One region of the Mesorhizobium sp. B1-1-7 genome, then DNA from elsewhere that is predicted to be linked to it. Evidence: riboswitches for the same ligand, from Rfam matches in the RefSeq annotation. Region 1 holds a riboswitch; the other holds the start of a gene.
What was found. Region 1 has a riboswitch for thiamine pyrophosphate ahead of thiB (thiamine ABC transporter substrate binding subunit). Riboswitches for the same ligand answer to the same signal wherever they lie in the genome.
Positions count from the first base shown of each region.

Region 2: another riboswitch for thiamine pyrophosphate. It lies ahead of FJ978_RS29530 (YkoF family thiamine/hydroxymethylpyrimidine-binding protein); the one in region 1 lies ahead of thiB (thiamine ABC transporter substrate binding subunit).

Region 1 is NZ_VFWQ01000009.1:256,947-260,565, forward strand. It holds gene FJ978_RS17620 (ABC-F family ATP-binding cassette domain-containing protein) at 1-779, opposite strand, end outside; gene FJ978_RS17625 (thiamine diphosphokinase) at 781-1,425, opposite strand; TPP riboswitch at 1,513-1,627, shown strand; gene thiB (thiamine ABC transporter substrate binding subunit) at 1,671-2,669, shown strand; gene thiP (thiamine/thiamine pyrophosphate ABC transporter permease) at 2,918-3,619, shown strand, end outside.
Region 2 is NZ_VFWQ01000024.1:30,657-34,275, reverse strand. It holds gene FJ978_RS29545 (glycosyltransferase family 39 protein) at 1-241, shown strand, start outside; gene FJ978_RS33440 (hypothetical protein) at 284-409, shown strand; gene msrA (peptide-methionine (S)-S-oxide reductase MsrA) at 432-950, shown strand; gene FJ978_RS29535 (hypothetical protein) at 1,020-1,334, opposite strand; TPP riboswitch at 1,518-1,631, shown strand; gene FJ978_RS29530 (YkoF family thiamine/hydroxymethylpyrimidine-binding protein) at 1,622-2,230, shown strand; gene FJ978_RS29525 (ABC transporter permease) at 2,340-3,092, shown strand; gene FJ978_RS29520 (ABC transporter ATP-binding protein) at 3,089-3,619, shown strand, end outside.

The DNA.
Region 1 (3,619 bases):
CCGCGAAAATTCTTGCGCATGGTCTGCAGCTCGCCGAGGCGGCGCATGTTGCGCTTGCGCCGCGCCGTCACGCCATAGCGCAGCCAGTGCTCCTCGCGCACGATCTGGCGGCCGAGCTTGTGCTGCTCGCGCTCTTCCTCTTCCAGCACCTGATCGCGCCACTCCTCGAAATGGCCAAAACCCTTGTCGAGCCTGCGGGTCTGGCCGCGGTCGAGCCAGATGGTGGCGCGCGAGACGCGTTCGAGGAAACGGCGGTCGTGCGAGATGACGATAAGTGCCGACGAGGTGCGGACAAGCTCTTCTTCCAGCCACTCGATCACAGACAGATCGAGATGGTTGGTCGGCTCATCAAGCAGCAGGATGTCGGGTTCCGGCGCCATGACGCGGGCAAGGGCAGCGCGCCTGGCCTCGCCGCCGGACAGATCGTTCGGCCGCTCCTCGCCCGACAGGCCGAGATGCTCCATCAGATAGCTGGCGCGGTAGGGATCATCGGCGGGGCCGAGGCCTGCCTCGACATAGGCGCGGACCGTCGCGAAGCCTTCCATGTCGGGCATCTGCGGCAGATAGCGCACGGTCGCCGAAGGCTGGCGGAACACCTCGCCGTCCTGGGGTTCGATGAGGCCGGCGGCGATCTTGAGCAGCGTCGACTTGCCCGAGCCGTTGCGGCCGACCAGCGCGATCTTATCGCCGGCCGAAGCGGTCAAGGCGGCGCCATCGAGCAGCGGCGTGCCGCCGAAGGTCAGTTTTATCCCGTCGAGATTGAGAAGAGGCGGGGCCATGTCAGCTTTCGGGCAAGGGATAGGGATGAGCGAGCAGCAGCGCGCGGCCATGGCCGAGCGCGATTTCGAGGCCCCCCCGGACCTCGTTGGAGATGGTCAGCGACGAACCGAAGGCCACCTCGACATGGTTCAGCGGCCATTTGGCGCCGGTGACGGTCAGGCCGGCAAGGTCTGAAAAGCCGAGGATCGAAAACAGCGTGCCGTCGGTATAGTCGAAACCCGTCTTTCCCAACAGCAAGGGCACACCTTCCTGGGCGCCGCTGGTCAGTACCACTCCGGTGCCGGTCTCGGCCAGCCGCAGGGCGAGCGACAGATGCAGGAAAGCGTGGTCGGCCCGTTTGCCGCCGAAAGCGCCTGCCAGCACCAGGCGGGTCGCGCCTCGTTCGAGTGCGGCGGCGATCGCCAGTTCGCCATCGGTCTTGTCCTTCTCCGGGGGAAAGGTCTGGCGGGGCACGGCGGCCAGATCGTCAGGCAGATTGGCCGGCACCGAATCGAAATCACCCACCCAGAGTTCCGGGACAAGGCCGAGCAGCCGCGCATGGCCGATGCCGGCGTCGGCGGCGATCACGCGGCAGCCTTCGATCTGGCGGTCGAGCCGCGGCGTGCGGATGAGATCGCCGCCAAGCAGGATGGTGAATGTGCTCATATCGTGTGGCCCTTACCAGCCCGACACGCGAAACGGAAGGCGGCAAACTCCCACTTGCGCGGTTCATTGGCCCGGCCTATGTGTCGAAACGCTCTAACGGGGTGCCGGACGCGATCTTCGCGGACCGGCTGAGAGGCAGTCTCGCCAACCCGCTGAACCTGATCCGGTTTGTACCGGCGGAGGGATTAGACGTTTCGGACAGTCCGACGCCTCAATTCCTTTCAACTCGAACGAAGGAGGCGCCGATGCGCACGCTTTTATACTCTCTTGTCTCGACAGCGGTTCTGGCGCTGTCCGGGCCGGCCTTGGCCAAGGACAAGCTCACCGTCTACACCTATGAAAGCTTCACCGCCGACTGGGGTCCAGGCCCCGTGGTGAAGAAGGAATTCGAGGCCGAATGCGGCTGCGATGTCGAGTTCGTCTCGGTCGCCGACGGCGTGGCGCTGCTCAACCGCGTCAAGCTCGAAGGGACCTCGACCAAAGCCGATATCGTGCTCGGCCTCGACACCAATCTCACCGCCGATGCCAAGGCGACAGGCCTGTTCGCGCCGCATGGCGCGGTGTCCGACGTCGATGTGCCGGGCGGCTGGAGCGACGATACTTTCGTCCCCTTCGACTATGGCTATTTCGCCATCGTCTATGACACGCAGAAGCTCAAGACACCGCCCAAGAGCCTGAAGGAACTGGTCGAGGGCAGTGCCGACGACAAGATCGTCATCCAGGATCCGCGCACTTCCACGCCGGGTCTCGGCCTGCTTTTGTGGGTCAAATCGGTCTATGGCGACAAGGCGCCGGAGGCCTGGGCCAAGCTCAAGGCGAAGGTGCTGACGGTGACGCCGGGCTGGAGCGAGGCCTACGGCCTGTTCACCAAGGGCGAGGCGCCGATGGTGCTGTCCTACACCACGTCGCCGGCCTATCACATGATCGCCGAGAACACCGAGCGCTACCAGGCGGCTTCCTTCGAGGAGGGCGAATACCTGCAGATCGAGGTCGCCGGCATCACCACCACGGGCGCCAAGAACCCGCTGGCTGCAAAGTTCATGGCCTTCATGACCAGCCCGAAATTCCAGGACGCCATCCCCGAGACCAACTGGATGTTCCCTGCCGGCAAGACCGACAAGCCGCTCAACCCGGCCTTCGGCAAACTGGTCAAGCCGACCAAGACCTTGCTGTTCAGCCCGCAGGAGGTCGCCTCCAACCGCAAGGCTTGGGTCGATGAATGGCTTTCTGTGATGAGCAAGTAGTTTTGAGGCAAACCGACCGAAGATGATTGCTCTACGGCGCCCCCCTCTGTCCTGCCGGACATCTCCCCCACAAGGGGGGAGATCGAACGTCATCAGTGATTTCGCAAATCGCCGACGCTGCAGATATAAGCTAAGCGCGGAAACTGCCAATCTCCCCCCTCGTGGGGGAGATGTCCGGCAGGACAGAGGGGGGCGCCGTAGAGCACAATCCTTTGTAAGTGCCGCGACGCGCAGACAGGCGGTCCAGCGTGCAACGCGCGTCTGACCCCCGCGTCAGCGCCGGCATCATCGCGCTTTCCGCGATCGCGCTGCTGATCGGTGGCGCGTTTGCCGGGCTGCTTGTCGAGGGCGCCCACGATCTCACGGGCGCTTGGGCGGCTTTCGATCCCTATCTGCTGCGCGTCGTGCGCTTCACGCTCTGGCAGGCCGCGCTCTCGACCCTGTTGTCCGTCACCCCGGCGCTGTTCGTGGCGCGTGCGCTGTCGCGGCACCCGCGCTTCCCGGGCCGCGCCTTCATGCTGCAGCTCTTTGCCGTGCCGCTGGCGCTGCCGGCCATCGTCGCGGCGCTCGGGATCCTGGCGCTCTACGGCCGCGCCGGTTATTTCGCCGGCCTGTTCGGCGCGGTCGGCGGCCAGGGCTGGCCAGGCATTTACGGCCTGTCCGGCATCCTCGTCGCCCATGTCTTCTTCAACCTGCCGCTCAGCACGCGGCTGTTCCTCGAGACGCTGCAGACCATTCCTGCCGACCAGTGGCGGCTGGCGAGCCAGCTTGGCATGGGCGCGCGGCCGGCGTTCCGGCTGATCGAATGGCCGACGCTGCGCGCCGCCTTGCCCGGCGTCGCCGGGCTCGTCTTCATGCTCTGCATCACCTCCTTCACCATCGTGCTGACGCTCGGCGGCGGACCAGGCGCGACGACGCTGGAAGTCGGCATCTATCAGGCGCTGCGCTTC
Region 2 (3,619 bases), on a different contig from region 1:
TATGCGGTTCGCGCCTTGGATCACACTGCAGCGATTGCACGACCACGGCATGCTGATGGTTTGGCTGGGCCATGGCGTGCCACCGCAGTTGCACTCATGGCTGGACAACATTCCGGTCAAGACCGTTCTTTTCAACTGGTCGAAAGAGGCGCCGCCGGTGGCGATCAGTTTTGCCGCCATCCCGCCCGGCACGCGCCTGCCGCTTGCTGTCGACAGCCCGGCTGGACAACCGCACAGCTGAAGTCCACGGATCCGGTTCCGCGTCGTGCCATTTCGTCGGGGCATGGCCGCACGCACCGCCGGCGCCGCGCTCGGGCGACTGGACGAAGTCGCCGACAGTGCCCATTTATGGGAAATCCAATTTGTTGTCGTGCAATTCAAGACGGAAATCGCGGTCCGTTTTCCGTGAATTGCTTTTGAGGAGAGGTGACATGGCGACTTCGACCGAACGCGCAGTACTTGCCGGCGGCTGTTTCTGGGGCATGCAGGATTTGATACGGCGCTATCCCGGCGTCATCTCGACCCGTGTCGGCTACTCGGGCGGCGATGTGCCAAACGCCACCTATCGCAATCATGGCACGCACGCCGAGGCGATCGAGATCAATTTCGATCCGGCCGTGATCAGCTATCGCACGCTGCTGGAGCGCTTTTTCCAAATCCACGATCCGACGACACGCAACCGACAGGGCAACGATGTCGGAATGAGCTACCGTTCGGCGATCTACTACACCAGCGATGAGCAAAAGAACGTCGCCGAAGACACCATCGCCGATGTCGATGCCTCGGGCCTGTGGCCCGGCAAGGTCGTCACCGAAGTCGCGCCGGTCGGTGCTTTCTGGGAGGCCGAGCCGGAGCATCAGGATTATCTGGAGAAATATCCCAACGGCTACACCTGCCATTTCGTCAGGCCAGGCTGGAAGCTGCCGGTTCGAGAAAAAGCGGTACCGTAGATTCAGTCATACGACAGGATTTGAGAAGCCGCGGAGCGCTCGCTCCGCGGTTTCTTCTCATTGCAAATCCTACTTGCCGCAATGCTTGTCGTTAACCGTCGGCGCGGTGGTACCCGGCGACATGCCATTGGCATCGGGCTGCGCGCCCTGCGGATGGGCAGGACAATTCCGATCCGCGTTGGAGTTCATATCATCCAGCGTGCCAGTCGTGCTGTTGGTCACCGACGGGTCGACGGTGTTGGGCGAAGCTGGCGTATTCGGATCGACCGTGACCGACCTGCCGCTACCGGCTCCGTTGGTGCCGCTTGTGTCATTGCTCTGCGCCATGGCCGATGCGGCCAGGCCGATGGTGAGCGTCGAAGCTGCGAGGATTTTCATGAACATGGTTTGTCTCCATTTCTGTGAACTCGTCGCGTAGCGACTGGTGGGACAACCTCTCGGTCTGATGAAGGTTCCCGATAAATTCTCGCGCCGCCAGAGCCAATCGCTCCCACTCTGGCGCAATGCTTTTGGCGCAGTTCGCTGAAAAAAACGGCTTCCCCAATCGATCGAATGGTGCTTTAACGCGCCCATCCACAGGGGTGCTCCGTACGGTCGGGGCTGAGACGGGGGCGGCAAGCCCACAGACCCTAGAAGCTGATCTGGGTAATACCAGCGGAGCGAGGCGGGCTATGTTTTCAGGCGCACAGATTTCCCTATATCCCATGGCCGACGATTTCGTCGGCGTCATTTTGGGCGCGCTCGGTGCGCTCGATCCCTATCGTGACCGGCTCAGGATCGAGACCGACGACATCTCGACCTTGCTGGTCGGGCCGCCCGAAGTGCTGTTCCCGGCTCTGCGCGACCTGTTCGTGGCGGCCGCGCGCAGCGGCAAGCATTGCGTTTTGTCAGCCGCCATTTCGCGTGGCTGCCCAGGCGAGCCGGACGATCCGATCTGCCGCTCCGAGGCCTTCGGCGGACCTGTCGGGCCGCTCGGCCCGCGCAAGGAGGCCGCCATCGCAGCCGTGCATGGCGCGGTCGCCACCGGCCAGCCGGCGGCGGCGCAATTCTCGCTTTATGTGATGGGTACCGGTGACCACATGGACGAGATCTATGGTTGCATCGATTTCTTGAAACAGTCCGGCGTCTACGATCGCTCCAAAAATTTCTGCACCAAACTGCGCGGCGATACGGGCGCGATCTTTTCGGCGCTCAACGAAGCTTTCTGCCGCTTCGGGCCGGGTGCCGGCCACGTAACCCTCGACGTCACGGTTTCCGCCAACAGCCCCACTGCTGTCTGAACCGCTCGCGCCGATGCGCGACCGTCAAGGTTGTCCTCTCGTGGTCTCATCGTCATTCAGCCGCCCGCGTCACCTCGCGGGCATCCTCGCCAAGGCAGTACCGGCCGTAATGTCGGTCGGGTTGCTGCTCGTGGCCTGGGAACTCTACGCTACCTATTCCGGCATCAAGCCGACGACTCTGCAGGCGCCCTCGCGTGTCTTTGAGCAGGCGATGCTCAATCGTGACGCGCTGGTCGACAACGCCATTCCCACCATCCGCGCCACGCTCATCGGTTTTGCCTTTTCGCTCAGCGCCGCTTTCGCGCTGTCGATGTTGGTAGACTTCTTCCAGCCGCTGCGGCGCGCCCTTTTTCCCGTCTTCATCATCAGCCAGACCTTGCCGCTGGTTGCGATCGCGCCGCTGGTGGTGCTGTGGTTCGGCTTCGGGCTGGCGCCGAAGATCATGCTGGTGGCGCTGGTTACCTTCTTCCCGATGCTGGTGGCGCTGGTCGAGGGCTATGAGGCAACCGAGCCCGAGATCGGCCAGATGCTACGCGCCATGGGGGCAGGGCGCTGGCGCGTCTTCGTGCTGGCGCGGCTGCCTTCGGCGCTGCCATATTTCTTCGCTGGCCTGCGGATCTCCATCACCTATGCCGTCGTCGGCGCCATCTTCGCCGAATATGCGGGTGCCGCCAAGGGGCTGGGCATCTACATGCTCAACGCCAAGAACAATTTTCGCCCCGACCTGGTGCTGGCCGCCGTCGGCGTCAGCGCCGCGCTTACTCTCATCCTGTTCGGATTGACGGTGCTGCTGCAGCGCTTGGCCATGCCCTGGGAACGGGCCGCGGGCAAGCAAGCCGCGGCAAAGGCGGCGCGGAGATGAGCCGGCTCGAATTGCGACATGTGCGCAAGGCGTTTGGCGGGCTCGACGTTCTTGCCGACATTTCGCTCAACGTCGGTGCCGGCGAATTCGTCTCGATCCTCGGACCGTCGGGCGCCGGCAAGTCGACGCTGTTCCAGCTTCTGACCGGCGCCGAACATGGCGAAGGCGAGATGTTGTTCGACGGCGTGCCGCTCGACGATCACGGCCGGCATTTTGCCTTCATGCCGCAGCGCGATGCGTTGATGCCGTGGCGGCGCATCCTCGACAACGCGACACTCGGGCTCGAAGTGCAAGGCATCAAGCGCAAGGCAGCACGGGCGCGGGTCGCGCCGCTGTTCGCCGAATTCGGACTTGCCGGCTTCGAGCGGCATTTTCCGGCGCAGCTTTCGGGCGGCATGCGCCAGCGCGCGGCGCTGTTGCGCACGGTTGTGCAGGAGCGCGACATGCTTTTGCTCGACGAGCCTTTCGGCGCGCTCGACGCACTGACCCGCGCCGCCATGCAGCGTTGGCTCGAGCAGATGTGGCGG